4 regions of the Streptomyces yamdrokensis genome follow, and region 4 is predicted to be linked to each of the others. Evidence: riboswitches for the same ligand, from Rfam matches in the RefSeq annotation. Region 4 holds a riboswitch; each other region holds the start of a gene.
The links. A riboswitch is a leader RNA that binds a small molecule or an ion and turns the genes downstream of it on or off. The one in region 4 is predicted to bind cobalamin.

Region 1 (7,655 bases), 970 kb from region 4:
CGCCGAGGACCGCGTCCGGAGCGCAGCCCGCACTCAGCCCGAGGCCCTTGCCGGGCAGCCACTCCATCGTGCCGTGCTTGCCCATGTGCACGATCGCGTCGGCGCCGAACCCCCCCTCCGATGTCGCGGCCTCCAGCCAGCGGTAGGCGGCCAGGTAGTGGTGCGACGGCGGCATGTCGGGGTCGTGGTAGATCGCGATGGGGTTCTCGCCGAAGCCGCGCGGCGGCTGGATCATCACCACGACGTTCCCGAACTGCAGGGAGGCCAGCACGATGTCGTCGCCGTCGACGTACAGCGAGCCGGGCGGCTCTCCCCAGGTCTCGGTCATCGCGTCCCGCAGCGCCGGGTCCAGCGTCCCGAACCACGCCCGGTAGTCCGCCAGCGGCACCCGCGCGGGCGCGGCCGCCAGCTGGTCCTCCGTCAGCCACTCGACGTCGTGGCCGCCCGCCGCGATGAGCCGGTGGATCAGCTCGTCGCCGCCGGAGGGGTAGTCGGTGAGCGTGTATCCGGCGTCCCGCAGCGCGTCCAGCACCCGCACCGCCGAGGCGGGGGTGTCCAGGCCGACGGCGTTGCCGACGCGCGAGTGCTTGGTCGGGTACGCGGTGAAGACCAGCGCGAGCTTCTTCTCGGCGTTCGCCTTGTGCTTCAGTGCCGCGTGCCGCACGGCGATCCCGGCGACGCGTGAGGCCCGCTCGGGGTCGGCGACGTAGACCGGGACGTCCTGGGGGCCCTGCTCCTTGAAGGAGAAGGGGACCGTGACCAGGCGGCCGTCGAACTCCGGGATGGCGACCTGCATCGCCGCGTCCATGGGGGAGAGGGCGGCGTCCGACGCCTCCCAGGCCGCCCGTGACGAGGTCAGGCACAGCCCCTGCAGCACCGGCACGTTCAGGTCGGCGAGGGCACCGACGTCCCAGGCCTCCTCGTCGCCGCCCGCCGACGCCTGCGAGGCGTGCGTGCCGCCGGACGCGAGCACCGTGGCCACCAGTGTGTCCGCGCGCCCGAGGATCTCGTACAGCCCGGGGTCGGCGCCGCGCAGCGAACCGCAGTACACCGGCAGGGCGTTGGCGCCGAGCGCCTCGATCGCGTCGCACAGGGTGTCCACGAAGGCGGTGTTGCCGCTCAGTTCATGGGCCCGGTAGAAGAGCACGCCGACGGTCGGGCGGCCCTCCCGTACGGTGCGGGCGCCGTGGACGCCGTACTCCGGCATCTTCCGCGGCTGTTCGAACCCCTCGCCGGTGAGCAGGACGGTGTCCGACAGGAACCGGGCCAGCTCGGTCAGGTTGTCCGGGCCGCCCTCCACGAGGTACTTCAGCGCCTCCGCCACGACACCGGCGGGCACCGACGACTCTGCCATCAGCTCCGCGTCCGGCACGGCCTCCCCGCCGAGCAGCACCGTCGGGATCCCGGACGCCCTGAGCGCGGCGAGCCCGTCCTCCCAGGCGCGCTTGCCGCCCAGCAGCCGTACGACGGCCAGGTCCGCGCCGTCCAGCAGTGCGGGCAGCTCGGCCGTCACGTCCACGCGGGTCGGGTTGCCGATCCGGTAGGACGCGCCGGTGGCGGCGCGGGCCGCCAGCAGATCGGTGTCGGCGGTCGACAACAGCAACACTGTGCTCATGCGGGCGCTCCCGGTGGAATGAAAGGCAGTCCTTGCGGCGCGCCGGACTCGATGAGCCGCCACAGCGCGTCCGTGTCCGCGTGCTGTTCGATCAGATCGCCGAGCCGGTCGAGCTGCTCCTCGCGCAGCGCGGCGAACGAGGTGTCGGGGGCGGGCACGAAACGGCGCCCCGCGGCGGCGGCCACCTCGCGCAGGAAGGCCCGGCGGAAACCGTCCGACTCCAGCGAGCCGTGCCAGTGCGTGCCCCAGGCCGCTTCGACCCGGCAGCCGTCCAGGCCGTGTCCCCGGTCGTCGGAGATGAACACCTCGCCTCCCCGTACGTCGGCGACCCCGTGATGGATCTCGTAGCCCTCGACGGGCTCTTCGAGGGCCTGCCCGACGGGCCGCGCGAGTGTCTTCTCCCGCGCGAACCGGACCCGTACGGGCAGGATGCCGAGTCCGTCGACCCGGCCGGCGCGGCTCTCCACGTCGTCCTCGATGTGCTCCCCGAGGATCTGGTAGCCGCCGCAGATCCCGAGCACGGGCCGCCCCTCGGCCGCCCGCCGCCTCAGCGCGTGGGCGAGTCCGCGCTCCCGCAGCCACTGGAGCGCCCGTACGGTGCCGCGTGTGCCCGGCACCACCACGAGGTCGGCGTCGGCCAGTTCCTCGGGCCGGTCCACGAAGCGGACCACGACGCCCGGTTCGGCGGCCAGCGCGTCCACGTCCGTGAAGTTGGACATCAGAGGCACCGCGCACACGGCGACCCGCAGCACGTCCTCGCCGACCGGCGCGGCGACCGCGGACTCCCGCACGGCGCCCCGCAGGGACACCGCCAGCCCGTCCTCCTCGTCGATGCCGAGCCCGTGGCGGAAGGGCAGCACGCCGTACGTGTGCCGCCCGGTCAGACCGTGCAGCATGTCCAGGCCCGGCTCGAGGAGCGACACATCCCCCCGGAACTTGTTCACCAGGAACCCGGCGACCAGTTCCTGGTCCTCGGGGGACAGCAGCGCGACGGTGCCGAAGAAGGAGGCGAAGACGCCGCCGCGGTCGATGTCGCCGACGACGAGGACGGGGAGTCCGGCGTTCCTGGCGATCCCCATGTTGACGATGTCGGTGCGCCGCAGATTGATCTCGGCCGGGCTGCCGGCTCCTTCGCAGATCACCGCGTCATACGTGCCCCGCAACTGCGCGAGGCAGTCCAGCACCGTGCCCAGGAGCTGCTGCTGCCGCCCGCCGTGGTAGCCGCGCGCGCTCAGCTCGCCGACCGCCCGGCCCAGCAGGACGACCTGGCTGCTCCGTTCCCCGCCGGGCTTGAGCAGCACCGGGTTCATCAGTGCGTGCGGCTCCACCCGGCAGGCCTGGGCCTGCATGGCCTGCGCCCGGCCGATCTCGGCGCCCTCCCGCGTCACGAACGAGTTCAGCGACATGTTCTGCGCCTTGAACGGCGCGACCTTGACGCCCTGCCGCACCAGCCACCGGCAGATCCCGGCGGTCACCACACTCTTGCCGGCGTCCGACGTCGTACCGGCGACCAGCAGGCCTCCACCGCTCATGACGTACGTCCCTTCCCGCGGCGCGCCGACCGCGTGACCGACCGCGTCACCGCTCGCACCACGGGCCGCGCGACGACGCCGGCACCGAGGGCCAGCCAGCCGACGCGGCGCGAGAGCCGTACCGCGCGGTCGATGTCCGCCACGGTCACGGCACGGCCGCCGCCGTTGAGGACGGGCCGGTGCTCGACCCGCCCGGCGTAGGACAGCGTCCCCCCGAGCCGCACGCCGAGCGCGCCCGCGAAGGACGCCTCCACGGGCCCGGCGTTGGGACTCGGATGTTCGGCGGCATCCGCGCGCCAGGCCCGCACGGCACCCCGCGGGTCCGGCCCGGCGGCCGAGGCGAGGACGGCGGTCAGCCGCGCCCCGGGCCACCCGGCGACGTCGTCGAGGCGCGCGGAGGCCCAGCCGTACCGCAGGTGGCGGGGGGACCTGTGGCCGACCATGGCGTCCAGGGTGTTGACGGCCCGGAACCCGAGCAGTCCCGGCACACCGGCGACGGCCCCCCACACCAGGGCGCCCACCACGGCGTCGGAGGTGTTCTCGGCGACGGACTCCACGACCGCGCGGGCGATCCCGTCGGCGTCCAGCGCCTGCGGGTCCCGCCCGCACAGGTGCGGCAGCCGCGCCCGGGCCGCCGCGACGCCCTCGGCGGTCCCGGACTCCAGGGCGCGCCCGATGGCGCGGGCCTCCCGGGCCAGCGACGTCCCTCCGACGACGGCCCAGGTGGCCGCGCCGGTGAGGGCGACGGAGGCGGCGGGGGAGGACCGTGCACAGCGGGCGGCCAGGCTCCCCAGAGCGACGGCCCCGCCGACGCAGACGGCGGTGTGCAGCGCGCCCCGGCCCCGGTCGTCCCGCCACAGCATGTGTTCCACGGCAGCCGCGGCCCGCCCGAAAGCGGCGACCGGGTGCCCTCGGCGGGGATCGCCGAGGAGCAGGTCGCCGAGGAGGCCGGCAGCGGCGCCGTACGCGAACGCGCGATCGGCACCCATGGGTTCAGCCGGTGAGGGATCCGGTGGGGATGGCCGCCCCGGGCGGGGGCGGGGCGTCGCTGGTCGACCTCGACAGGCAGCCGGGCATGGCGATATGTCCTCACTCAGGGTGTCCACGCCCTGGTTCGACGAGACCGGCGGCGAGAGTTCCTGGCTCCCGGGGTGGTTCACCCCGGTGACAGTGGCGGGACCGCGCCGGAATCGCACCGGCTTCCTCTCCTGCCGCCCGTATTGGCTTCGGCAGTCCACCATGGTCCGGAAGAACCGTCAACTTGCCGTTGACCTGCGAGGCTGAAGTGTGCTGAGGCCCACAGAGGGGTTCCGGAGGATGGACCCCGAAGGCGGCACGGGCACGGCGAACGGGCGGTACGGAGGCAACGTGCCCCGCACCGCCCGTCGGACGGACCGTCAGGCCATGATCAGGTGGATCCCGTATGCCACCGCCGCCGCGCACGCCGCGAAGCAGGCGTAGGCGCCGGTGACCGCGAGGGTCGCGGACCCGCCCCGGGCCGCAGCCCGTTCACGGTGGGACAGGCCGGTGATGCCCAGGGTGAACAGGGCCACCAGAGCCACGGTGACCACGAGGCTGACGCCGAAGACGGAACCGAGGGAGGCCCAGTCGATCTTCATGGTGCTCTTCTTCCTTCGCGTCCTGCTGGGGGTCAGACCGTGGTTTTGGCCGGAGGGGCCGTCGGGTCGGTGGGGGCCGGGACGGTGGCCGAGAGTTCGTCGCTCACGTGGCCCGCCGGCGGGGTGGCCACCGCGGCCATGGCCGCGGTCACGACGCCGCTCTGCTCCTCGTCGGTCTCGTTCACGTTGGTGTGGTCGATGACCTCGCGCCGGGAGATCTTCCAGATCGCCGCGCTGGAGCCGACCAGGAAGACGGCGACGAGGGCGGTGCCCCAGCTGCCGAAGCCGCAGATCCACTCGGCGATCGCCGCGACCAGGGCCGCCGCCGGCAGCGTCAGGCCCCAGGCGACGAACATCCGGGTGGCCGTCGACCAGCGGACCACGCCGCCCTTGCGGCCCAGGCCCGCACCCATCACCGAACCCGAGACCGAGTGCGTGGTGGACAGGGAGAAACCGAGGTGGGAGGAGGCCAGGATGACCGTCGCGGCGCTGGTCTGGGCGGCGAAGCCCTGCTGCGGCTGGAGGTCGGTCAGGCCCTTGCCCATGGTGCGGATGATGCGCCAGCCGCCGAGGTAGGTGCCGAGCGCGATGGCGATGCCCGCGGAGAGGATGACCCACATCGGCGGGTCGGAGTCCGGGGCGAGGGTGCCGCCGGCGACCAGGGCCAGGGTGATGATGCCCATCGTCTTCTGGGCGTCGTTGGTGCCGTGGGCCAGGGAGACCAGACCGGCGGAGGCGATCTGGCCGGCCCGGTACCCCTTCTCGGACGCCTTGCTGTCGGCCGACCTGCGGCCCATGCGGTAGGTCAGCCGGGTCGCGAACATCGCGGCCAGGCCGGCGACCAGCGGCGCGGCGATCGCGGGGATCAGTACCTTGGTGACCAGGACGTCGCCGTGCACCGCGCCGAAGCCCGCCGAGGCGACGGTGGCGCCGATCAGGCCGCCCATCAGGGCGTGCGAGGAGCTGGACGGCAGACCGACCAGCCAGGTCAGGAGGTTCCAGAGGATCGCGCCGACCAGTGCGGCGAAGATGACCTCGGGACGGATGCCGGCCTCGTCGACGAGGCCCTTGGAGATCGTGTTGGCGACCTCCACGGAGAGGAAGGCGCCCACCAGGTTGAGCACGGCGGACATGGCCACCGCGACCTTGGGCTTGAGAGCACCGGTCGAAATGGTCGTCGCCATCGCGTTCGCGGTGTCGTGGAAACCGTTCGTGAAATCGAACGCGAGTGCGGTTACCACCACAATCGCGAGGATCAGCGAGAAGCTTTCCATTTACCCAAGCAATCGTTCGAAGTCATTGGCGTGTTGAACGTAGGTAACCTGAATGAACGGAAGATGAACTGGGATGGGCATTGGGGTGACCGTGATGAAGCCGATTGCTCCAGGGCCGGCCGGAGGCGGTTGCGGACGGGCAGTCGGGGGGCGGGCGGGCACGACCGGGAGCCGGAGCACGCCGTTGAAGAGATTTCGGTCACCCGGCAGGATCACGGCATGGCTGAGCGACAGGTCGACCGGCGGGGCGCGAGGAAACGGCGGGAGCGGCCGGCGAGCGACGAGGAGGCCCGCGCCTGGACCGCCCTCGTCGGGGCGGCCCGCCGAACCGTCGTGGACGGGTTCGTCGTCGGAACCTCCGGCAACGTCTCGCTGCGGGTGGGGGACACCGTGCTGGTCACCCCCTCGGGGGTGCCCTACGACCGGCTGACGCCGGACGACGTCACCGGCGTCGACCTCACCGGCCGGCAGGTCCTCGGGACCCTGGCCCCGACCAGCGAGCTGCCCATGCATCTCGCGGTGTACCGCACGACCGGCGCCCGCGCGGTGGTGCACACCCACGCCGTGCACGCGACGGCCGTCTCCACGCTCGTCGACGAACTCCCGCTGATCCACTACATGGCCGCCGCGCTCGGCGGACCCGTACGGGTGGCCCCGTACGCGACCTACGGCACCGACGAGCTGGCCGGGAACATGCTGCGTGCCCTCGAGGACCGCACCGGCTGCCTCCTCCAGAACCACGGCACCGTCACCTACGGCGCGACCCTCGACCAGGCCTACGACCGCACCGCCCAGCTGGAGTGGATGTGCAGGCTCTGGCTGACCGCCTCGTCCGTCCCCGGCCGCTCCCCGAACCTCCTGTCGGCCGACCGGCTCGCAGAGGTCACGGACCGCCTGCAGAGCTACGGCCGGCACGGCTGACCGGCTGACCGGCTGTGGCGGGTGACGGGGCGGGACCGGAACGGCCGGCCGCCACCGGCGTCGTCTCCCACGGCGGGGCGTCCACCGACCGGGGGCCGGTCGGCCGGGGGGGGGCCGGTTCCCGGGCCCGCCGGCCGACGGAAGCCTCCGGACCGCCCACGCGCTCACGGGCAGCGCGGCTGAGCGACCGGCGGCCGGTGGGGGGCGGCACGCTCCGGAGCGGCCGGCCGTCGCCGCCGGTGGAGTCTCCCCGGCGGGCGTGTCCACCGCGTGGCCGGGTGGCCGGCCGGCCCGGTCGGCTTCCGGGGCTGCCGGCGGGGAGCAGGCGCCGGCTGGATCATCCACGTGCTCACGTACTCACGTGCTCACGGGCAGCGGGGCCGGGCCGGCCGATGCCGGAGGGTGGCGGTGGCGTCGCCCGGAGCGGCCGGCCGACGCCGGTGACGGCCCCCCGGCGTAGCCTCCATCGACCGCGTGACCGGGCCCTCAGGGGTCCTTGCACCATGAACGCCCGATGAGGTCGCGTGGTCCGGTGCCGGGGGTACCGCCCACGCCTTTCAGGCAATGGGGGAGCATCGCGAGGCGCCACAGAGCCCTCGTGGCGGAGCTGCCAGGGCTTTCCGGCAACGCGGCGAGGTCCGGTGCCGGGCCGCGCGGCCCGGGCGGGCACAGTGCAAGGACCCCTTGGCAGCCC
Region 2 (7,655 bases), 4.5 Mb from region 4:
CCACGGAACGTCCGCCGGTAGGCGTTCGGGGTCGTTCCCACGGCGCGTACGAAGTGGTGGCGCAGCGCGGCCGCGTTGCCGAAGCCCGTACGGCCCGCGACCGCGTCCACCGTCTCGTCGGTCCCCTCCAGCAGACGCTGGGCGAGCAGCACACGCTGGCGCAGGATCCAGCGGTACGGCGTGGTGCCGGTCTCCTGCTGGAAGCGGCGGGCGAAGGTGCGCGGGGACATGAGGGCGCGGGCCGCGAGCTGCTCGACGGTGACCTCCTCGTCGAGATGCCGCTCCATCCACACCAGCACCTCGGCCACGCTGTCGCCGCCGGGCAGCGGCAGCGGGCGCTCGATGTACTGGGCCTGGCCCCCGTCCCGGTGCGGGGGCACCACCATGCGCCGGGCGATCCGGTTGGCGACCCCGGGGCCCTGCTCCTTGCGGACGAGATGCAGACAGGCGTCGATCCCGGCGGCGGTGCCGGCGGAGGTGATCACGGGGTCCTCGTCGACGTAGAGCACATCCGGTTCGACGGTCAGATGGGGGTACTTCCTGGTCAGCGCCTCCGCGTGCCGCCAGTGCGCGGCGGCGCGCCGGCCGTCGAGGAGGCCGGCGGCGGCCAGCACGAACACGCCGGAGCAGACGCTGAGCACCCTGGCCCCCCGGTCCACGCCCCGGCGCAGCGCCTCCAGCAGCTCGGGCGGGAAGTCCCGCGTCTCGTAGCACGACCCGGCGGGTACGGCGATGAGGTCCGCTGCCTCCAGCCGGTCCAGGCCGTGCTCGACCTGGATGGTGAAACCCGTGTTGCTGCGCAGCGAGGGGCCTTCCGCGGAGGCGACCGCGAAGTCGTAGACGGGCAGGCCGTCGTCGCTGCGGTCGACGCCGAAGACCTCACAGACGACGCCGAGTTCGAAGGGGTTCACGTTGTCGAGCAGGACAGCGGCGACGTTGCGGAGCATGGCTCCAGTGTGCCCTGCCGCTGGCAGTAAATCGAGGGTGTGCGGCAGCCCTGCCACTGTTCGGTAAGGAGTGTCAGGCGTGACAGTGGTGTCCATGGATACGACACAGGTGGAAGCACTGATCGGAATGCTGACCGTTCTCGGACTGCTCGTCCCGATGGTCCTCCCCGCCGCCATCGGCATCGCGCACGACCGGAGGATCGACCGGCAGCTGAAGCAGGCCGGGACCGGCCGAGCCGCCGCCGAGCGGCACCACGCCCCCGCACGGGGTGCCACCCCGCGCCGCACCGCACGGGCGGCATGAGACGGGGCGGCACCCGAGCCCGACGGGCTAGAAGTCCTCGTCCAGGTCGACCGCGCCCTCCACGGCGACCTGGTACGCGGACGGACGCCGCTCGAAGAAGTTCGTCAGCTCCTGGACCCCCTGGAGTTCCATGAACGCGAACGGATTGTCCGATCCATACACCGGTTCGAAGCCCAGGCGGGTCAGCCGCTGGTCGGCCACGCACTCCAGGTACTGCCGCATCGACCCGGTGTTCATGCCCGGCAGCCCGTCACCGCACAGGTCCTGCCCGAACTGCAGCTCCGCCTCGACCGCTTCGCGCAGCATGTCCGTCACCTGCTGCCGGAGCTCGTCGTCGAACAGGTCCGGCTCCTCCTCGCGGACGGTGTCGACCACGTCGAAGGCGAAGGACATGTGCATCGTCTCGTCCCGGAACACCCAGTTGGTGCCGGTCGCCAGACCGTGCAGCAGGCCCCGGCTGCGGAACCAGTACACGTAGGCGAACGCCCCGTAGAAGAACAGACCCTCGATGCACGCGGCGAAGCAGATCAGGTTGAGCAGGAAGCGGCGACGGTCGGCCCGCGTCTCCAGCCGGTCCAGCTTCTCCACCGAGTCCATCCACCGGAAGCAGAACTCGGCCTTCTCCCGGATGGACGGAATGTTCTCCACGGCCGCGAACGCGGCCGTCCGGTCCTGGGGGTCGGGCAGATAGGTGTCCAGCAGCGTCAGGTAGAACTGGACGTGCACCGCCTCCTCGAAGAGCTGCCGCGACAGATACAGCCGCGCCTCCGGGGAGTTGATGTGCTTGTAGAGGGTGAGCACGAGGTTGTTGGCCACGATCGAGTCGCCGGTGGCGAAGAACGCCACCAGGCGGCCGATCAGATGCTGTTCCGCGGGGCTCAGTTCCGCGAGGTCGGCGACGTCCGAGTGGAGGTCGACCTCCTCCACGGTCCAGGTGTTCCTGATCGCGTCCCGGTAGCGCTCGTAGAAGTCGGGGTAGCGCATGGGGCGCAGGGTGAGCTCGAAGCCCGGGTCGAGGAGGTTCTGGGTCCGGGTGGCGCCCGTGGTGCTGGTCATTACTGGCAGGCCTCGCAGGACTCGGGGTTCTCGAGGGAGCAGGCGACGGCCTCGGGGCCGGCGGCCGGCTGCCGGACGGGGGCAGGGGCGGGAACGGGGGCGGTGGTGGTCTGCGCCTGGGCCGCGCGGGCGATGCGGGTCGCCGGACGCGAGCGCAGGTAGTACGTGGTCTTCAGACCCCGTTTCCAGGCGTAGGCGTACATCGAGGAGAGCTTGCCGATGGTCGGCGTCTCCATGAACAGGTTCAGCGACTGCGACTGGTCCAGGAACGGGGTGCGGTCGGCGGCCATGTCGATCAGACCGCGCTGCGGGATCTCCCACGCGGTCCGGTACAGCTCGCGCACCTCCTCGGGGATCCAGGGGACCTCCTGCACCGAGCCTCCGGCCTCGCGCAGCGCCTCGCGGGTCCGCGCGTCCCACACGCCCAGCCGCTTCAGATCGTTCACCAGGTACGGGTTGACCTGGAGGAACTCGCCGGACAGCGTCTCGCGCTTGAACAGGTTGGACACCTGCGGCTCGACGCACTCGTACACGCCGGCGATGGACGCGATGGTGGCGGTCGGCGCGATCGCCAGCAGCAGCGCGTTGCGCAGGCCGACGGACGCGATGCGCTCGCGCAGCGCCGACCACCGCTCGGGCCAGGCGAGAGCGGTGTCGTAGTGGTCGGGGTGCAGCACGCCCCGGGCGGTCCGCGTGTGCTCCCAGGCCGGCAGGACACCCTCGCGTTCGGCCAGGTCGGCGGAGGTCTCGTACGCGGCGAGCATGATCCGCTCCGCGATCCGGGTGGAGAGCCGCCGGGCCCCGGGCGAGTCGAAGGGCAGGCGCAGGGCGAAGAAGACGTCCTGGAGGCCCATCACGCCCAGCCCCACCGGGCGCCAGCGCGCGTTGGAGCGGCCCGCCTGCTCGGTCGGGTAGAAGTTGATGTCCACGACCCGGTCGAGGAAGGTGACGGCCGTGCGCACGGTCTCGTCCAGCCGCACCCAGTCCAGGTCACCGGCGTCCCGGTCGACGAGCGCGCCGAGGTTGACCGAGCCCAGGTTGCAGACCGCGGTCTCCCCGTCGCTGGTGACCTCGAGGATCTCCGTGCACAGGTTGGACGAGTGGACGACGTGGCCGGGCTCGGCGGTCTGGTTGGCGGTGCGGTTGGCGGCGTCCTTGAACGTCATCCAGCCGTTGCCGGTCTGGGCGAGGGTCCGCATCATGCGCCCGTACAGCTCCCGCGCGGGGATCGTCCTGCGTGCCAGGCCCGCGGCCTCGGCGGCCCGGTAGGCCGCGTCGAACTCCTCACCCCACAGGTCGACCAGGTGCGGAACGTCGGACGGGGAGAACAGCGACCAGGGCGCGTCGGCGTTCACCCGGCGCATGAATTCGTCCGGCACCCAGTGCGCGAGGTTCAGGTTGTGCGTACGGCGGGCGTCCTCACCGGTGTTGTCGCGCAGCTCCAGGAACTCCTCGACGTCAGAGTGCCAGGTCTCCAGGTAGACCGCCGCCGCGCCCTTGCGCCGGCCGCCCTGGTTCACGGCGGCGACCGAGGCGTCCAGGGTCTTCAGGAACGGGACGATGCCGTTGGAGTGCCCGTTGGTGCCGCGGATCAGTGAACCCCGGGAGCGGACGCGGGAGTAGGAAAGGCCGATGCCGCCGGCGTGCTTGGAGAGGCGGGCCACCTGGTGGTAGCGGTCGTAGAGGGAGTCCAGCTCGTCCTTCGGGGAGTCGAGGAGGTAGCAGGACGACATCTGGGGGTGCCGGGTACCGGAGTTGAACAGGGTGGGGGAGGAGGGAAGGTACTCCAGGCGGCTCATCAGGCCGTACAGCGCGGCGACCTCGTCCACCGGCCGGACGTCCGTGTTCCCGGCGTCCTTCGCGAGGCCGGCGGCGACCCGCAGCAGGAAGTGCTGCGGTGTCTCCACGACCTTGCGGGTCACCGGATGCCGCAGCAGATAGCGGCTGTGCAGGGTGCGCAGCCCGAAGTAGCCGAAGCGGTCGTCGGCCTGCGGGTCGATCAGCGCGTCGAGTCGGTCCGCGTGCCCCAGGACGAACGCGGCGGTCCGGTCCGCGACGAGACCCTCACGGTGACCGGTCGCGATCGACGACGTGAACGACGTGACCCCCTGAGAGGCGGCCTCGGCGCGGATGCCGAGGGTCAGCAGCCGGGCGGCGAGCCGGGAGTGGACGGGGTCCTCGGAAATGAGTCCGGCCGCCGCCTCGGTGGCCAGCTCGCGCAGCTCGGTCTCGTCCGCGTGCGCGGACCGGCCGCGCAGCGCGGCGGCGGCGACCCGGCCGGGGTCGGCGCCCTGGAGGTCTGCGGTCAGCTCGGTCAGGGTCCGCAGCAGCGCGGCACCGGGGCCGTCGCTCACGTCGACCGCTGAAGCAGGATCGGCTGGCGCGATGGTCACGTGGGGCTCTCCCTCGCTCGGCACGGGGCCTCGCAAGGGCAGGGGGCAGCGCACGGGCACGCACACGCGCCACGCGTCCACCGGCCCATTCCACGAGGCCCGGACGTCGGGCACCCGGACCGGACGGCCGGGTGCACTGTCGGCAGGTCCTCGGACTCAAGCCCGTGCGGGCACACGGGAAACGTGAACACGCACAAGTACACCGTTGCGGGACAGTTCCGGATTCGCACCGGATTCCCCTGCGGCGACAGCGAGCATGAGCATACATCTTGTGCCGGGTGCTGTCGGCAGTCCCATATCTTGTGTCCCGGCGGGTATTGCGGCGCAGGGGCGAGCGGCGAGCGGCGAGGGGCGCAGGGGTGTCAGAGCGTCAGCTCATAGGTGAGCAGCGTGATGTCGTCCAGGTGCGGGACAGGGTTCCAGTCCCGCCCGGGAGAGCGGACGAAACCGAGACGCTCGTAGACGCGGTGGGCCGCACGCATCGTCCGCCGGGTCGACAGCACGACCCGTACGCACCCCTCCGTGGCCCGTGCCCGGTCGGCGCAGGCGCGGACGAGGGCCTCCCCGACACCCCGGCGCCGGGCGGCACGGGCGACCGCGAGCATCCGGATCTCCGCCTCGCCGGGCCCGGCGATGTCGGCCATCGGCCCGCCGCGCGGTACGAACGTCACCCCGCCCAGCACTCTCCCCGCGCCGCCCGCCTTTGCCCCGGTCCCCTCCACGGCGACCAGTACCCCGGCGGCCGCGGCCCGCCCGGCGACGTCCCTGAGCTCACCGAGGTACGCGTCGCTCTCCCCGAAGTCGAGCAGCCCGTCGCGCAGATAGGCCTGCGCGGTGATCTCACCGAGCTCCTCGAACTCGTACGGCTCCACCGGCCGGATGACGGTGTCCATGGGGCGAGTGTGCCCCACGGGTACGGCGAGGGGTCACCGGAGACATCCGGCGGCCCCTCGCCGTACCGCGTCAGTGTGTGCCCTCGCCGTACCGCGTCAGTGTGTGCCCTCGGCGGCCGTATCGACCTTGCCGGCCGTGTCCAGGGGCAGCTCGGTGCTGACCCCCGGGTCGCCCGCGTCCGCCGTGTAGTCCTGCGGCCGGGTCTCGTCGACGCCCTCGGGAGCCTTGACCGCCCTCAGGACGAAGGTCAGGGCGATCGTGACCAGAGCGTTGATCACGAAGGCGGTGAGGCCGATGTAGCCGATCTCGCCGATGCCCGGGATCTCCTGCGACGAACCGCCGAAGTGCTTCTGCGTCGGCGAGGCCACCCCGTACGCCGCGACCGTGCCGTAGAGCATGCCGACCGCCCAGCCAGCGAGCAGCGCCCAGCGGTGGAACCAGCGGGTGAACAGGCCGCCCACCAGCGCCGGGAAGGTCTGCAGGATCCAGATGCCGCCGAGGAGCTGGAAGTTGATGGCGACCGTCTTGTCCATGGTGAGGACGAAGGCCAGCGCCCCCACCTTCACAAGGAGCGAGACCACCTTGGAGACTTTGGTCTCCTGCGCCGGCGTCGCGTCCGGTTTGATGAAGTCCCTGTAGATGTTGCGGGTGAACAGGTTCGCGGCCGCGATCGACATGATCGCCGCCGGCACCAGCGCCCCGATGCCGATGGCCGCGAAGGCCACGCCGGCGAACCAGGCCGGGAACATGTTCTCGAACAACTGCGGGATCGCCAGCTGCCCGTTGCTGACATCGACCCCGGCCGCGATCGCCATGAAGCCGAGCAGCGCCAGCAGGCCCAGCATCAGCGAGTAGAGCGGCAGGATCGTGGTGTTGCGGCGGATCACCTCACGGCTGCGCGAGGACAGCGTCGCGGTGATCGAGTGCGGGTACATGAACAGCGCGAGCGCCGAACCCAACGCCAGCGTGGCGTAGGTCCACTGGCCCGCCTCGGCCGGCACCAGCGAACCGCGCGGCGCGCCGGTGGCCGGGTTGGTCTCGCTGTACGCCTCGCTCGCCCTGGCGAAGATGTCGTCGAAGCCGCCCAGTTTGATCGGGATGTAGATGATCGCCACCGCGATCACGAGGTAGATCAGCGTGTCCTTCACGAACGCGATCAGCGCCGGGGCCCGCAGACCCGACGAGTACGTGTACGCCGCCAGCACACCGAAGGCGATCAGCAGCGGCAGGTCCTTGACGAACCAGTTGGTGTCCTCGCCGCCGCCGACGCCCATCACGTCCAGCACGGCCTGGATACCGACCAGCTGGAGCGCGATGTACGGCATCGTCGCCAGGATGCCGGTGAGTGCCACCGCCAGCGACAGCCCCTTCGAGCCGAACCGGCCGCGCACGAAGTCGGACGTCGTCACATAGCCGTGCTTGTGCGACACCGACCACAGCCGGGGCAGGAAGGTGAAGATCAGAGGGTAGACGAGGATGGTGTACGGCACGGCGAAGAAACCCGCCGCGCCCGCCGCGTAGATCGCCGCCGGTACGGCCACGAAGGTGTACGCGGTGTACAGGTCGCCGCCCAGCAGGAACCAGGTGACCCAGGTGCCGAACGACCGTCCGCCCAGGCCCCATTCGTCGAGACTGTGCTCGTTGGCGGCCCTGCGCCAGCGGGCGGCCAGGAAACCCATCGCCGTGACGAGGACGAAGAAGAAGATGAAGACGGCGAGTGCCACGCCGTTCACGCCGTCGTTCATCGCCGCGCACCGCCCTTCGCCGCCGCGCGGACACGCTGGTCACGCTGCCACAGCTTGTAGGCGATCACCGTCAGCGCGGTGGAGACCAGCACCCACAGCATCTGGTACCAGTAGAAGAACGGGATGCCGATGAAGGTGGGGTCGGTCCTCGCGTACGAACCGACCCACAGCATGGCCACGAACGGTGCTGCAAGACAGACGCCGATGACGACGCGCGCGGGCGTCACCACCGGGCCTCTGCTGGAATCTGGGGCTTGTGACATCGAACGACTCCGTCCCCTCGCTGATCGCCTGCGCTGCGTAATGCGCAGGAAAT
Region 3 (7,655 bases), 5.4 Mb from region 4:
ATGACGACCGTGGTGCCCCGCTCACGCAGCCCGGTGAGGGTGGCGAGCAGCCGTTCCCGACCGTCGGGGTCGAGGCCCGCGGTCGGCTCGTCCAGGACCAGGACACGCGGTCGCATCGCCACCGCCCCCGCGATCGCGGCCCGCTTGCGCTGCCCGTAGGACAGCAGATGGGTGGGCCGCTCGGCGAGCGCGGTGATGCCGAGCGCGGCCAGCGCCTGTGCGACCCGCGCCCGCACCTCCGTGTCGGACAGCCCGAGGTTCAGCGGCCCGAACGACACGTCCTGCCCCACGGACGCCGCGAACAACTGGTCGTCGGGGTCCTGCACCACCAGCTGCACCGTCGTCCGCAACCGCGTCAGCCCCTTGCGGTCGTATCGCACGGGCCGGCCTTCCACCGTCAACTCGCCCCCGCTCGGCCGCAGTCCACCGCTCAGCAGCCGCATCAACGTCGTCTTGCCACTGCCGTTGCGGCCCAGCAGCGCGAGCGCGCGCCCCTGACGCACCTCGAAGTCGAGGCCGCTCAGCACGGCCGGACCGTCCTCGTACGCGAAGGACGCGTCGCGCAGGGCGACCAGCGCGGGATCGTCCGGTGCGGGACCGCTCCGCGCGGGATCGTTCCGCGCGGGATCGTTCCGCGCGGGATCGTTCCGCGCGGGACCGTTCGGCGGGGGAGCGCTCATGACATCCGGCTTTCCAGGAGAAGGGTGGCGGCGGCCAGCGCCACGAGCAGCAGCACGCTCACGGCCGTGAACCGTACGGAGATGCGCGCCTCGGGCACCAGGACACGCAACGTGCCGTCGTAGCCGCGTCCGGCGAGCCCCGCCTGCAGCCGCGCCGCCCGGTCGAAGGACCGGACGAACGCCGTCGCGCCGAGCCCGCCCAGCGAACGCCACGACGCCGCCCGGGTGGTGTGCCCCAGCCGGGCCGCCTGCGCCTGACCGACCCGGCGCACGGAGTCGAGCAGCAGGAAGCTCATGCGGTACGTCACCAGGGCCACGTCCACCAGCGGTGCGGGCACCCCGGCCCGCACCAGGCGCGGCAGCAGGTCCGACATCGGCGTGGTGAACGCGAACAGCAGCACCCCGAGGGACGCCGCCGAAGTGCGCAGCAGCAACTCAACCGCGCGCAGCGGCCCTTCAGGGGCCGGCGACACCAACCCGTCCGGTCCGCCCACCTGCACGAGCAGCGTGAGCGCCCCGGTGACGCAGAAGCCCAGCGGCACCCGGTAGGCACGCCACAGCCGCCGGCCCGGCACCCCCGCCGGGCCCAGCAGCACCGCGAGCGCGGTCACCAGCACCAGGGCCGCGCCCGGCCACGGCGGCAGGGAGACGGCGAGCACGGTGAGCCCCAGTCCGAGCACGGCCTTGTCCACCGGATGACGGCGGCGCCAGCGACTGCTGTGCGCCGCCGCGTCGATCGGCAGCACGCGCGATCAGGCCCGGGGCCCGGGGGAGACCGCCGCGCCCGCGCCCGCGTCGGCGCCGGGTCCGGTGTCCGGTCCGGTGCCGGGCACCGGCTGCTGCTCCCGTGCCCGCTCCGCACCCTGCCGGCGTCCGCGCCGCACCCCGAAGTAGTACGCCAGGACCCCCGCGCCGCCGGCGGCCTGGAGGGCGAACAGCCCCGACTCGATCTCACCGGACGGGGGTTCGTACAGTGGCGAGAACCACGGTTCGTAGTCCGGTTCGATCTCGGTGATCGCGGTCCGAGCCTCACCGTCCGCACCGGCGAACGGCTCCTCCTTGTGGTCGCCGAGCCCGAGCGCCAGCGGCAGCACCGCGAGCGCGGCCACGGCGAGCAGCAGCAGCGTGTTGATCCTCGCGTTCCTGGTCATCGCGCCACCTCCGATTCCGTTCCCGTTCCCGTCCCCGCCGTCGCCGGCGCCGGCGCCGACGCGGCAGGCCTGTTGCGGGCGGCTTTGGCCACCAACACGCCGAGACGGGTCAGTTCACCCCTGCTGGACTGCACCAGCAGGCGCATCACCAGCACGGTCAACAACCCCTCGCTCACCGCGAGCGGGATCTGCGTGACGGCGAAGATGGAGCCGAACTTCCCGAGCGCGCCCGGGAACCCGCTCCCCGGGTCGGGGAAGGCGAGCGCCAGCTGCACGCTGGTGACGCAGTACGTGGACAGGTCGGCGACGAACGCGCCGCAGAACACGGCCGCCATCAGCGGCGCCCCGTACCGCCGGACCAGCCGGTACACGCCGTACCCCGCCCACGGCCCGACGACCGCCATGGAGAAGACGTTGGCGCCCAGCGTGGTCAGCCCGCCGTGGGCGAGCAACAGGGCCTGGAACAGCAGGGTGATGGTGCCCAGCACCGCCATGACCGGCGGCCGGAACAGGATGGCGCCCAGCCCGGTGCCGGTGGGGTGGGAGCAACTCCCGGTCACCGACGGCAGTTTCAGCGCGGACAGAACGAAGGTGAACGCTCCCGAGGCGCCGAGCAACAACGTGCTCTCGGGATGTTCCCTGACTTCACGGATGAGTGACCGGGCGCCGTGGACGACGAACGGCGCCGCCGCGACACCCCAGGCGACCGCGTGCGCCGGTGGCAGAAAACCTTCGGCAATGTGCATGACTCGGCAGACCCTCTCCAGCACCTCGTGGATGGTTGACGCGCCTTGGCCGGTCTCCTGGCTGACGGGTACCACCGCCCGAACTCCGCCTTCCCGGGTCCCAGGGGGGACCCAGTGGCTGCCCGTCGGTCCTGTCGGGGACAGGACCAGGGGCCGGAGCCGGACTTCCCGATCACAGTGGCGAGGGCCGCACCGGTGTCGCACCGGATTTCCCGTTCACCAAGGCGTGGCGACAGTAGACCGGCTCCGGCCCGGTGACAAGCGGGTGCCGGGGGCGCGCGGACGGCGCCGCACAGCTCGTACCCCGGCGCACACCTGCGGCCTTGACACCCGACGCACGCCGATGACAGGGGCGGCACCCGGCGGCCGCTGTTCCCCGAAACGTCGGCATGAGGGGCCGGGGCCCTGGGCAGAACCTTGCTGCAATTAATATGCAACAACGTATTCCAGTCAGCAGAGGTGTGAGGTTCGATGACGACCCGACGAATACGGCGTACCACCGGCGCGGCGACCACGGCCGCCGCGCTCGCGCTGGCCGCCGCCTGCTCGGCGCCGACCGGCGGCTCGGACGCCGGTGCGGACGGCGGCGGGTCCGCCGAGTCCGTGGTGATCGGCGTTCCCTCCGAACCCGACACCCTCAGCCCCCTGCTCGGCTACGGCAAGGACGGCAACTCCAAGATCTTCGACGGACTGCTCGCCCGGGACGCGGACCTGGAACTCGAGCCCGCCCTGGCGAAGGCCCTGCCCGAGATCAGCGACGACGGCCGCACCTACACCTACACCCTGCGCTCCGGCGTGACGTTCAGCGACGGCGAACCCCTCACCGCCGAGGACGTCGTCCACACGTACGAAACGGTGCTCGACGACAAGACCAACAACACCGCCAAGAGCGAACTGGACGCTGTCGAGAAGGTCCGCGCGGACGGCGACGACAAGGTCGTCTTCACCCTCAGGTACCCGTACGCGGCCTTCGCCGCCCGCACCGTCCTGCCCATCGTCCCCGAGCACATCACCGCCGGGCAGGACCCCAACACCGGCGCCTTCAACACCGAGCCGGTCGGCACCGGACCGTACGTCCTCACCGGCTGGAGCAAGGGCGAGAAGCTCACCTTCAAGGCGAACCCGGACTACTGGGGCGGCGCCCCGAAGGTGAAAAAGCTCACCATGGCGGTCATCGCCGACGACGACGTCCGCGCCACCCGCCTGCGCTCCGGCGACCTCGACGGCGCGGCCCTCCCGCCCAACCTCGCCGCCACCTTCAAGAACGACGACGGCCGCAAGACCTACCAGGCCACCTCCTACGACTTCCGCGCCGTCACCCTCCCCACCGCGAACGAGGTCACCGGCGACACCGCGATCCGCCGCGCCCTCGACCTCGCCGTGGACCGCGAGGCCATGGTCGACAAGATCCTCGACGGAGCCGGCCGCCCCGCCTACGGCCCGCTGCCCCTGGACGACCCCTGGTACACCAAGGACATCGAACGCCCCCAGGACCTCGACGAGGCCCGCAGCATCCTCGACGAGGCCGGCTGGAAGACCGGCCGGGACGGCGAGGACGGCATCCGCGCCAAGGACGGCACCCGGGCCGCCTTCACCCTCTTCTACCCCTCCGGCGACAAGGTCCGCCAGGACCACGCCCTCGCCTACGCCTCCGACGCCAAGAAGGCCGGCATCGACGTCAAGGTCGAGGGCGCCACCTGGGAGGTCATCGAACCCCGGATGGGCGAGGACGCCGTCCTCGCCGGCTTCGGAAGCACCGGCGACCCCGACTTCGGCCTCTACACCCTGCTCCACTCCTCCCTCGCCGGCGACGGCTTCAACAACATGGCCCGCTACGACAACCCCGCCGTCGACGAGGCCCTCGACACCGGCCGCCGCAGCCAGGACCCCGAGGACCGCAAGGCCGCCTACGACGACCTCCAGCGCGAACTCGCCAAGAACCCCGGCTACACCTTCCTCACCCACATCGACCACCTCTACGTCCTCGCCGACCGCTGGGACGGGCTCACCACCCAGGTCGAACCGCACGAGCACGGCTTCGCCAGCGGCCCCTGGTGGAACGCCGAGAACTGGCAGCCCAAGAAGTGACCGCACTGCCCTGGGGCCCCATGGCCCGCCTCGTGGCACGGCGGGCCCTGCTCGCCGTGCCCGTCCTGCTCGTCGTCACCTTCGGCGTCTTCGCCATCGCCGCCGCCTCCCCCTTCGACCCCGTCAAGGCCTACGCCGGCACCGCCGCCCTCGGCGCCGACCAGGAGACCCTCGACCGGCTCCGCGAGAACCTCGGAGTGGACCGTCCCTTCGCCGCCCAGTGGTGGGAATGGCTGACCTCCGCCGTCACCGGCGACCTCGGCCAGTCCAGCGTGCTGCGCCAACCGGTCGCCGAGGCCATCGGCGAGCGGATCGTGTGGTCCACGCTGCTGTGCACCGCCGCGTTCGCCGTCGCCGTCCTGCTCGGCACCCTGCTCGGTGTGCTCGCCGCCCGCCGCCCCGGCTCACCCCTCGACCGCGCGGTCACCTCCCTCGCGTACTCCCTGGAGGCCGCACCGGTCTTCTGGATCGCCCTGCTCGCCGTCTGGCTGTTCGCCCTCCAACTCGGCGTCCTCCCGGCCGGCGGCCTCACCGACACCGGCAGCGAACACGTCACCGCGGGACAGGTCGCACACCACCTGATCCTCCCCGCCGGCGTCCTCGCCCTCTCCCAGCTCCCCTGGTTCACGCTGTACGTACGCCAAGGCGTCGGCGACGCCCTCGCGGAGGACCCCGTACGCGGCGCCCGCGCCCGCGGCCTCGGCGAACGCACCGTGCTCCTCGGCCACGCCCTGCGCTCCGGCCTCCTGCCCGTCCTCACCCTGATCGGCTCCCGCGTACCCGAACTCATCACCGGGGCCCTGCTGGTGGAGACCGTCTTCAGCTGGCCCGGCATCGCCGCCGCCACCGTCGAGGCGGCCACCGCCGTCGACTTCCCGCTCCTGGCCGCGCTGACGACCCTCGCCACCGCCGCCGTCCTCGCCGGAAACCTCCTGGCGGACCTCCTGTACGGACTGACCGACCCGAGGGTGAAGCTCAGTGAGATGTGATTTTGATGACTGACACCACCGTCACGAAGGCCGACGCGACCGTACCCGCGGCGGGGACCGGGTGGCGCTCACGCGGCACCGCACGCCGCTCCACCCACACCCTGCGCCTGCGCGTCTCCGCCACCCTGGTCGCCCTCACGGCCCTCGCGGTCCTGCTCGTCCCGCCGCTGGTCCAGCTCGACCAGCAGGCCGTCGACCTCGCCTCGAAGCTCCTCCCGCCGAGCTGGGCCCACCCCTTCGGCACCGACGACGTGGGCCGCGACCTGCTGCTGCGCTGCGTCTACGGCCTGCGGGTCTCCCTGCTCGTCGGAGTCGTGGCGGCACTCACCGCCACCGTGATCGGCACCGCCGTCGGAGCCACCGCCGGAGCACTCGGCGGCTGGGTCGACCGCCTCGTCATGCGCCTGGTCGACACCATCTCCTCCGTCCCGCACCTCCTGCTCGGCATCTTCATCGTCGCCATGTTCCGGCCGGGCGTGTGGCCGGTGGTGGTGTCGGTCGCCGCCACCCACTGGCTGTCCACCGCCCGCATCGTCCGCGCCGAGGTCCTCTCCCTGCGCTCCCGCCCGTACATCGACGCGGCCGTCTCCGGCGGCGCCTCCCGCCGCAGGGTCGTCCTGCGCCACCTGCTGCCCGGGGTACTGCCGCAGGCGGGGCTCGCCGCCGTCCTGATGATCCCGCACGCCATGTGGCACGAATCGGCGCTGTCCTTCCTCGGCCTCGGCCTGCCCACCCACACCGCCAGCCTCGGCACCCTCATCCAGGGCGCCCGCGGCACCCTGCTCGCCGGACAGTGGTGGCCCACCCTCTTCCCCGGCCTGTTCCTGATCATCCCCACCCTCGCCATCGCCGGACTCGCCGGAGTGTGGCGGGAGCGGATCAACCCCCGCCGCCGATCGGAGCTCATGCTGTGACCGAGCGACCTCCCGTGCTGTCGGTCCGCGGACTGTCGGTGCGCTTCCTGGTACCCGGCCCGGGCCCCGTCGCCGCCGTCACCGACGCCCACTTCGACGTCGCCCCCGGCGAATGCCTCGCCCTGGTCGGCGAGAGCGGCTGCGGCAAGTCCGTCCTCGCCTCCGCCCTCCTCGGCCTGCTCCCCGCCAACGCGCAGACCGCCGGCAGCGCCCTCCTAGGCGACCTCGACCTGCTCGCCGCCGACGAACGCACCCTCGCCCGCACCGTGCGCGGCCGGCGCATCGGCCTCATCCCGCAGAGCCCGGCCGCCCACCTCACCCCCGTCCGCACCATCCGCGCACAGATGGAGGAGACGGTCGCCGCACTCACCGGCGTACGCGGCCGCGCGGCCCTGCGCGCAGCCGGGGAAAAGGCCGCCGCCCGCGCGGCCTTCCCCGCCGACCACCTCGACCGCCACCCGCACGAACTCTCCGGCGGCCTCGCCCAGCGCGCCGCCACCGCCCTCGCCCTCGTCGGCGACGCACCCCTGCTCCTCGCCGACGAACCCACCACCGGCCTCGACCGCGACCTCGTCGACCACACCGTCGACGAACTCCGCGGCCACGTCGACGCCGCCGGCGACCGAGCCCTCCTGATCATCACCCACGACCTGGCGGCAGCCGAACGCATCGCCGACCGCGTCGCCGTCATGTACGCGGGCCGCATCGTCGAACTCACCGAAGCGAAAACCTTCTTCGGCACCCCCGGCCCCAGCCACCCCTACAGCCGGGGCCTCCTGAACGCCCTCCCCGACCGAGCCTTCACCCCCATCCCCGGCATGCCCCCCGAACTCGGCGCCCTCCCCGAAGGCTGCGCCTTCGCCCCCCGCTGCGACCGGGCCACCCCCACCTGCGCCACCCTCCCGCCCCTGACCACCACGGCCGCCTGCCACCACCCCGTCGTCGAGGCCGACCCCGTTCCGGAGACCGCCCGTGCTTGAACTGCGCGCCATCACCGCCGGCTACGACCGACGCTCGGCCCCCGTCGTACGCGACGCCTCACTGACCGTCGCCCCCGGCGAGGCCGTCGGCCTGCTCGGCCCCAGCG
Region 4 (7,655 bases):
ACGTCCGGCGTGGTGATGTCGACGCTCTCCTTGTAGATACCGGGCGAGAGGACGACGGTGTCCCCCGGCCTCGCGGCGTCCACGGCCTTCTGGATCGACGCGCCGGGCTGTACCCGGTGCACGATGTGGTGTGCGGCCGACGGTGCGGCGGCGATGCCCGACGCGAGGACGACCCCGGCGCAGGTGAGACAGATGAGGTGTGGTTTGGTCATGTGCCGAAGTTAAAAGGGGGTGTGACGCCCCGCCACCGCTGATCACCCAGGTGAGCCGTGGCCTCGGACCGCCCGGCGGCGAGCCTCGCGGGGAGCTCCGGAAAGCTCCTGCCGGGCGGTCTCGCGGCTGATCCCGGCGTGCCCGGTCCAGTGGACGACCAGGGCGTCGCCCTCCGTCGGTTCGGCCGGCGGCCCGGAGTCCGAGTGGCCGAAGAACGCGTACGTCGACGTGGAGTAGGCCGGTGCCACGCACGTCCGTGCGGGCAGAGGCGGTCCGCGGCCTCCTCCTCACCGGTAGCTCGGACAGAGGTTCGGGCAGCGAATCGGCGGCGTCGGCCGGGAAGGTGACGGAACACGGCTCGTCGACGTGGTTCACCAGCCAGGACGCGAAGCGGACGGCGGGGCCCGGGGAGCCGGGCACGGGCAACAGCGACGAGCCCTCGTACGTCTCCGGGCACACCACCGGAGTTCGCCTCACCCGGACGAGGAGTTGTCTTCCTTCGGAGGGACGACGAAGCCCAACCGGTCAGGAGCGGACGGAGCGACGCTCTCGGTGGGGTTCCGTGCCGGGCCTGCGCAGGAAGCGGACGACCGGGTGGCCGGGGTGCCGCGTCACCTCGGCGCGGACGCCGTAGACCTCCTCGATGAGGGCGGGGGTGAGCACGTCGGTGGGGTGGCCCTCGGCGAAGGCGAGGCCGTCGCGCAGGACGAGGAGCCGGTCGCAGTACATCGCGGCGAGGTTGAGGTCGTGCAGGGCGATCACCGTGGTGACCGGCAGTCCGGCGATCAGACCGAGGAGGTCCAACTGGTGCTGGATGTCGAGGTGGTTGGTCGGCTCGTCCAGCAGCAGTTCGCGCGGTTCCTGGGCGAGGGCGCGGGCGATCTGGGCCCGTTGGCGTTCGCCGCCGGAGAGGGTGTGCCACGACTGGGCGGCCCGGCCGGTCAGACCGGTGCGTTCCAGGGCGGCGGTGACGGCTCGTTCGTCGGCGACGGACGCGGGGCTCCAGGCGCGGCGGTGCGGGATGCGGCCGAGAGCGACGACGTCGCGGACGGTCAGGTCGGTCTGTGTGTGTGCGTGCTGTTCGACGGTGGCGACGCGGCGCGCGACGGCCCGGCGGCCGACCTCGGGCAGGGGCCGCCCGTCGAGCCGGACGACGCCGGCGGACGGCGCGAGGACGCCGGCCAGCAGACGCAGCAGCGTCGACTTGCCGGAGCCGTTGGGACCGATGAGGCCGACGGTCTCTCCGGGGCGCGGGGCGAGGGTGACACCGTCGACGATGAGGCGGCCGTCGACCCGGCGTCCGACCCGGTCGGCCCGCAGCCCTCCGTCCGGACGGGCCCCGCTCGCTCCCGGTCCGGGGTCGGTCCTGTCCGGGCTGTGCCGGTCCGGGCAAGGGCTGTTCATGTCTTCCTCCGGCCTCGGTGGAGCACGACGATGAAGGCCGGTACGCCGATGAGGGACGTCACCACGCCCACCGGTACCTCCTGAGGGTCGACGACGGTGCGGGCGAGGGTGTCCACCCACACCAGGAACACCGCTCCGGCCAGCGCGGTGGCGGGCAGCAGCCGGGCGTGGCCGGCACCGGTGAGGGCTCGGGTGGCGTGCGGCAGGACGAGGCCGACGAAGCCGATCGCACCGGCGCAGCTGACCAGGACGGCGGTGAGCAGTGCCGTGGCACAGAGCAGTACGAGGCGGGTGCGGGCGATGTGCACGCCGAGACCGGCGGCGGCCTCCTCACCGAAGGCGAAGGCGTCCAGGGTGGTGGAGTGCCCGAGGCAGACGACGAGAACCGCGACGAGAACCACCGTGCACAGCAGCACCTGACCCCAGTCGGCGCCGGCGAGCGAGCCTAGCAGCCAGAACAGCACGCCCCTGGTGGTCTCGGCGTCGGCGGAGGTCAGCACGATGAACGAGGTCAGCGCGGAGAAGAGTTGCATGGCCGCCACGCCGGACAGCACCACCCGGTCCATGCTTCCGCCGAGACTGTGGCTGAGCAGCATCACGAGCGCGAAGGAGACCAGGGCACCGGCGAAGGCGCCCGCCGACAGCGACACCGCCCCGCCGCCGACGCCGAGCACCACCACGACGACCGCGCCCGTGGACGCCCCGGAGGACACGCCGAGTACGAACGGGTCGGCGAGCGGGTTGCGCAGCAGGGACTGCATGACCGCGCCGCACAGGGCGAGTCCGGCACCGCACAGGGCGGCGAGCAGGGTGCGCGGCATCCGCAGGTTCCACACGATGCCGTCGCGCAACGGCGTCAACGTGCTCTCGCCGCCGCCGAGACGGGCCACCACCGACGCCCACACGTCGGCGGTGGAGATGTCGGCGGGCCCGATGGTCACGGCGACGGCGACGGAGGCGGCCAGCGCCGCGAGCCCGCCGCCGGCCGGCAGCAGGGTGCGGAGGCTCACTTGGTGAGCCCGAAGTCGCGCAGGCCGGCGGCGACCTGCTCGATCCCTTCCACGGTGCGGATGGAGGGGTTCATCGCCTGGCCGCTGAGCAGGACGTACCGCTTCTCCTTCACCGCGGCGAGGTTGCGCGTGGCCGGATTGGTCTCCAGGAAACGGATCTTCGCCTCGGCGGTTTCCGCGGTCTGGGACCTGCGGGTCAGGTCGCCGAGGACGATGACGTCGGGGTCCCGGTCGGCGACGGTCTCCCAGTTGACCTGCGGCCACTCGTCGCGGGTGTCGGAGAAGGCGTTCTCGGCACCGATCGCGCGGGTGATGGCACCGGGGGCGCCGCAGCAGCCCGCCAGGTAGGGCGACTGCGAGTTGGCGAACCAGTACATGAGGGAGGTGCCGGAGGCGTCCAGGCCCTCGGTGGCCTCGCGCACCCTCTCCTTCAGTTCCGCGACCAGCCTGTCGCCGCGTTCCTCGATGCCGAACACGCGGGCGAGGTCGCGTATTTCGCCGTAGACGGTGTCGAGGGCGAGCGGCCTGCTGCGGGAGCCGTCACCACCGCTGTCGTTGTCCTTTCCGGCGGCGCAGTCGGCCGGTGAGACGTACGTGGGTACACCCAGCTCCTCGAACTGCTCACGGGTGGCGACGCCTCCTTTGCCGAGCGTGGAGACGAAGGAGGCCGTGACGAGGTCGGGCTCGGTGTCCAGCACCTTCTCGAAGGACGGCCCGTTGTCCGCCAGGCGGGGTACCGACGCGTTGGCCTTCTCGAGGCCCTTCGCCACCGGGTCGGTCCAGGTGGCGGTGCCGGCCATGCGGTCGGCGAGGCCGAGGGAGAGCAGGATCTCGGTGGTGCCCTGGTTGAGGGAGACGACCCGTTGGGGTACGGACTTCACCGTGACCCGGTGTCCGCAGTTGTCGAGGGTGAGCGGGTGGCCGGACGCGGCGGGCTTGTCCGAGCCCTTGTCGGCGTCGTCGTCCCCCGAGCCACCGCCGCAGGCGGTGAGCAGCAGGGCGGGAGTGAGGAGAAGGGCTGCGGCACGGCAGCGGGGAACGGAGAGAGCACGGGGCACGGGGACGCCTTGCCTGTCGGGGCTCGTACGCGGAGCCTGGCCTACGGAGGACCCCGCCGCCCATGGCGGCCGGGTGCCAGCAGGTCTTCGGACTCGGGTTCGCCCGGACGGAGCGCCTTCCCAGGGCAGTGCGCGCCGTCCTTCCGGCCGGCCCGCCGCCCCAGTGGCGTCACGAATGCTCCGCCCGTCCCCCTCACCGCTGCGCGTCAGTTCCGGATTTCCACCGGATTCCCTGGCCTCGGATGTGGCACGACTGGCTCCGGAAGCGTACCAAGATCGGTCGGGCGACCTGGACGGAGCGTACGGAGTCGCCGTGCCCGGTGCCGTCGGTTGCGGTGGTGGCGGACCGGTCGGGCGTGGGGCTGCTCAGAGGGTTCGGACGAGTACGCCGCAGCCGCCCTCACGGGTGGACGGACGCCTCCCGCCGAGCCGCGCCGGTGTGGGCAGAGCGCTACCGGCCTTCTCCGGCCCCGAGCCGGTGGAGAGGGTGCCGGGCGGGACGCCCCCGGCTCACCCGCTGTTCGACGTCCGGCCCGGCCCTCTGCGGACCGCCGTCGAGCAGGCGCACCTGTCCGGCCCGGCCCACGAGGAGCAGGAAGCCGCCGCACGCCTGACACACGCGAGACCCCGGCGCGCCCGGCCCGCCCTTCTCGTCGTGGGCGCGGGGCGGTGCGCGAACCCGACCGGACGGGCACTCTCACCGGTTGCTCCGCAGGTGGCGCACGACCAACAGGGTGGCGCACAGCGCGGTGACCCCACCGACGACCAGGTGCACGCCGATACCGGCCCCCGTGGACGAGGCCACGGTGTTGCCGACGACGCTGGTTGTCAGGACCACCCAGAGCAGGGTGCGGATCACGACCGCGCCGCTGTTGCGGTCCGGTGCCGCACCGCGGTCGGCGGCCTGCGTGCGGCGGGAGGGGTCGGTGTGGGGCATGGAGGGCTCCTCCGTCGAGGCGTGCGAGGCCTTTGACGCTACGGACCGGTGCCCCGCCCGGCCGATCCCCCGGGCCGCCGGATCGGTGGTACAGCAGGCTGTACCTACCGTCCCGCTCGAGAAGTGTCACGCGTGCTCGAGGGCGACCGCGAGGTCGGCCAAGTGGGCCGACACCGGACCGAGGGTGAGCAGCCCGCTGCCCGCGCCGGCCAGTTCGTCGGCCGCCGGGACGAGCGCGGTGTGGGCACGTCGCATGCCGTCCCGGTCACCGAGGGCGAGTGCCGCTCTGGCGGTGAGGCACCACAGGGCCTCCTGGAGGAGGTCGCGCGGCGGTTCGGGAGTCCCGTGCAGGGCCTCGGCGGCCTCGGCGCGGCAGTCCTGTTCGATCAGCATCAGCGGCCGGACCCAGTCCGCGTACGGTCCCCAGTCGACGGTCCCGTCGAGACGCAGGGGCAGGCCATGGCGCAGACGCAGGCACAGCAGCGCCAGTGGCAGCAGACCCCGGGCCAGGCCGGGCATGCCGCAGCCGTCCAGCAGGGCGGCCGCGTCCCGGTAGGCCCCCTCCGCCTCGGGGGCCGGCGCCCGGCCGGTCGCGTCCAGCCGCAGAGCGGCGTACCACCGGGTGAACACGGCTACCAGCGGCCGTTCGTGACGGTCGGCCAGCCGGTCGGCGGCGGCCGCGTGCCGGTCGGCCGAGATGAAGTCGCCGAGGGCGCTGCGCGCCTGCAGCCGGACGAGGTGGCCGAGGATCTCGAACGTGGCCAGGCCGTGCCGGGCGGAGACGTCGATCAGCTCTCTGCCGATCGACTCCCGGCGTGGGGCCAGCCCGGTCCGGTCGAAGGACTGCATGAAGACGGCGTTGAGCGTGAACGCCAGCAGCGCCGGATCTCCGAGAGCGCGGGCCAACTGTTCGGCCTGCCGGGCGGCTTGCGGACCGCGCATGCCTGTCGTACCGCGCGATTCCAGCGCGATCGTCGCCAGCAGCCGGGCCCTGGAGGCCTCGTGGCCCTCGGTGGGCAGGACTGCGAGGGTGCGCTCGGCGGCCCGGACGACCTGAGCCGCCTGCTCCGGGTCGTCCGAGCGGGTCCAGATCGCCGGGACGTCGTAGGCGCCGATCACTCGGGCGGTGAGTTCGGCGTCGCCGAGTTCCTCCGCCGCCGTGACGGCCGAGACCCGGTGTTCGAGGGCGGCCGGCAGACCGCCGCCGCCGGCCACCGCGAGGCCGCGCAGCAGTCCCACCGTGGATTCCAGGCGGGCCCTCGCGCCGGTGGCCACGGTGCGGTCGTACGAGGCAGCGGCCCGTTCCCACACCTGTCCCGCCGTCCCGCCGGTGCCGGAGGCGGGGCGCGCGGGGTCCGCCTGGTGGAGGATGTCGGCCTCCAGGCCGCGCAGGCCCGGGCCCGGCTCGATGCCCAGTTCCTCGGCGAGCGCGTTGCGTGCCTGCCGCAGCACGGCCAGCGCGTCCCCCTGACGGCCCGCGCGGTACAGCGCCAGGGCGAGCAGCCGCCAGGCGTGCTCCCGCCACGGGTGCTCCGTCGTGTGCACCCGCAGGCCGGCGGCCGCCCGCTCGGAGTGGCCCAGGGCCAGCAGTGCTTCGGCGTGCCGTTCGACGGCGTGCAGCCGCAGTTCGGCCAGGCGCCGTCCCTCCGTCCGAGCCCACGGCTGGTCCGCGAACTCCGCGTAGGCCGGTCCGCGCCACCAGCCGAGTGCCTCCTCGAGCCGGCAGGCCACGTCCGTCGGGGACAGCGCCGCGGCGGCGGTGACCTCCTGCTCGAAACGCCAGGCGTCCACCTCGTCCGCGGCGGCGCGCAGCGCGTACCCGGGGCCTTCGGTGACCAGCAGCCGGGCCGAAGTACGCGGAGCGCGTTCCGGTTCCAGAGCGCGGCGCAGCGCGGCGACGAAGGTGCGCACCGAGCCCGTCGCGTCGCCGGGCGGATCGGGCCAGAGGTCGTCGATCAGGCGCCGGACGGGCACGACACGTCCCCGGGCGATGATCAGCCGTGCCAGCACCGAGCGGTGTCGGGGGCCCTTGAGGGCGATGGCCGTCCTGCCCTTCCCCTCGGCTTCGGCCTCAGCTCCTGCACCCGAGTCTGCGTCTGTGTCCGCGTTCCAGGCCACCACGGGTCCGAGTACACCGAAGACGACACGCACCCTTCCCACACTCTCTTTCCGCCGGGCGCGGCGGCCCCGGGCCGGGATGCCGCCGCGAAGCGACCGCCAGTGTGCCGTTCCCGGCTGCCGCGCGACCGTTGCTCATTGCCTGCTCATCCGGCGCCCACAGCATGGAGGGACCCGCTTCCCCGAGGAAAGGAGCCTGGCCATGACACCTGTCATCGCCGGTTTCGGCCATCATCGCATTCCCGTCGCCGACGGGGTCTTCCTGCACGCGGCCGTAGGCGGCTCGGGCCCTCCCGTCGTGCTGCTGCACGGTTTCCCGCAGACCCATCTCATGTGGCGTCACGTGGCCACCGACCTCGCCGCCGAGCACACCGTGATCTGCCCCGACCTGCGCGGCTACGGTGCCAGCGGCAAACCGGAGGACACCGACGGCACCGTCTACGCCAAGCGCACCATGGCCGGCGACGTCATCGCCCTGGCCCGGGCCCTCGGGCACGAGCGGTTCGCGCTGGCCGGGCACGACCGCGGCGCCCTGGTGGCCTTCCGCGCCGCGCTCGACCACCCCGGTACGGTCACCCATCTGGCCTGCCTCGACGTCCTGCCGACCCTCGACATGTGGGAGGTGCTGCAGGGGGTCACCGCGTCCGTCGCCTTCCACCTGTACCTGATGGCTCAGCCGCCGGGCCTGCCGGAGCGCATGATCGCCGCGGAGCCGGACGTCTTCTTCGGACACTTCCTCGACGTCTGGGCGACCGACGACCGGGCGGTCCCGGCCGACATCCGCGCCGCGTACCTGGCGGCCTGCCGTGCCGCGGTTCCTTCGATCGTGGCCGACTACCGCGCCTCCGCCGGCGTCGACCTCGAACACGACCGGGCCGACCGGACGGCCGGGAACCGGCTGCGTATGCCGGTCGC

Region 1: another riboswitch for cobalamin. It lies ahead of ACWZEH_RS06785 (cobalamin biosynthesis protein); the one in region 4 lies ahead of ACWZEH_RS02605 (ABC transporter substrate-binding protein).
Region 2: another riboswitch for cobalamin. It lies ahead of ACWZEH_RS23425 (ribonucleoside-diphosphate reductase subunit alpha); the one in region 4 lies ahead of ACWZEH_RS02605 (ABC transporter substrate-binding protein).
Region 3: another riboswitch for cobalamin. It lies ahead of ACWZEH_RS27195 (energy-coupling factor ABC transporter permease); the one in region 4 lies ahead of ACWZEH_RS02605 (ABC transporter substrate-binding protein).

The regions. Positions count from the first base shown of each region.
Region 1 covers NZ_CM132679.1:1,647,014-1,654,668, reverse strand. The annotation lists gene cobN (cobaltochelatase subunit CobN) at 1-1,615, opposite strand, end outside; gene ACWZEH_RS06790 (cobyric acid synthase) at 1,612-3,147, opposite strand; gene ACWZEH_RS06785 (cobalamin biosynthesis protein) at 3,144-4,136, opposite strand; cobalamin riboswitch at 4,259-4,401, opposite strand; gene ACWZEH_RS06780 (hypothetical protein) at 4,545-4,766, opposite strand; gene ACWZEH_RS06775 (inorganic phosphate transporter) at 4,799-6,040, opposite strand; gene ACWZEH_RS06770 (class II aldolase/adducin family protein) at 6,260-6,961, shown strand.
Region 2 covers NZ_CM132679.1:5,228,737-5,236,391, forward strand. The annotation lists gene ACWZEH_RS23410 (GlxA family transcriptional regulator) at 1-947, opposite strand, end outside; gene ACWZEH_RS23415 (hypothetical protein) at 1,042-1,251, shown strand; gene ACWZEH_RS23420 (ribonucleotide-diphosphate reductase subunit beta) at 1,279-2,307, opposite strand; gene ACWZEH_RS23425 (ribonucleoside-diphosphate reductase subunit alpha) at 2,307-4,700, opposite strand; cobalamin riboswitch at 4,825-4,964, opposite strand; gene ACWZEH_RS23430 (GNAT family N-acetyltransferase) at 5,063-5,593, opposite strand; gene mctP (monocarboxylate uptake permease MctP) at 5,690-7,339, opposite strand; gene ACWZEH_RS23440 (DUF3311 domain-containing protein) at 7,336-7,602, opposite strand.
Region 3 covers NZ_CM132679.1:6,112,944-6,120,598, forward strand. The annotation lists gene ACWZEH_RS27180 (energy-coupling factor ABC transporter ATP-binding protein) at 1-680, opposite strand, end outside; gene cbiQ (cobalt ECF transporter T component CbiQ) at 677-1,426, opposite strand; gene ACWZEH_RS27190 (energy-coupling factor ABC transporter substrate-binding protein) at 1,433-1,831, opposite strand; gene ACWZEH_RS27195 (energy-coupling factor ABC transporter permease) at 1,828-2,577, opposite strand; cobalamin riboswitch at 2,608-2,816, opposite strand; gene ACWZEH_RS27200 (ABC transporter substrate-binding protein) at 3,049-4,665, shown strand; gene ACWZEH_RS27205 (ABC transporter permease) at 4,686-5,654, shown strand; gene ACWZEH_RS27210 (ABC transporter permease) at 5,660-6,568, shown strand; gene ACWZEH_RS27215 (ABC transporter ATP-binding protein) at 6,565-7,548, shown strand; gene ACWZEH_RS27220 (ABC transporter ATP-binding protein) at 7,541-7,655, shown strand, end outside.
Region 4 covers NZ_CM132679.1:681,892-689,546, forward strand. The annotation lists gene ACWZEH_RS02585 (right-handed parallel beta-helix repeat-containing protein) at 1-212, opposite strand, end outside; gene ACWZEH_RS02590 (hypothetical protein) at 255-461, opposite strand; gene ACWZEH_RS02595 (ABC transporter ATP-binding protein) at 739-1,617, opposite strand; gene ACWZEH_RS02600 (FecCD family ABC transporter permease) at 1,614-2,627, opposite strand; gene ACWZEH_RS02605 (ABC transporter substrate-binding protein) at 2,624-3,685, opposite strand; cobalamin riboswitch at 3,747-3,958, opposite strand; gene ACWZEH_RS02610 (hypothetical protein) at 4,383-4,622, opposite strand; gene ACWZEH_RS02615 (AfsR/SARP family transcriptional regulator) at 4,749-6,773, opposite strand; gene ACWZEH_RS02620 (alpha/beta fold hydrolase) at 6,943-7,655, shown strand, end outside.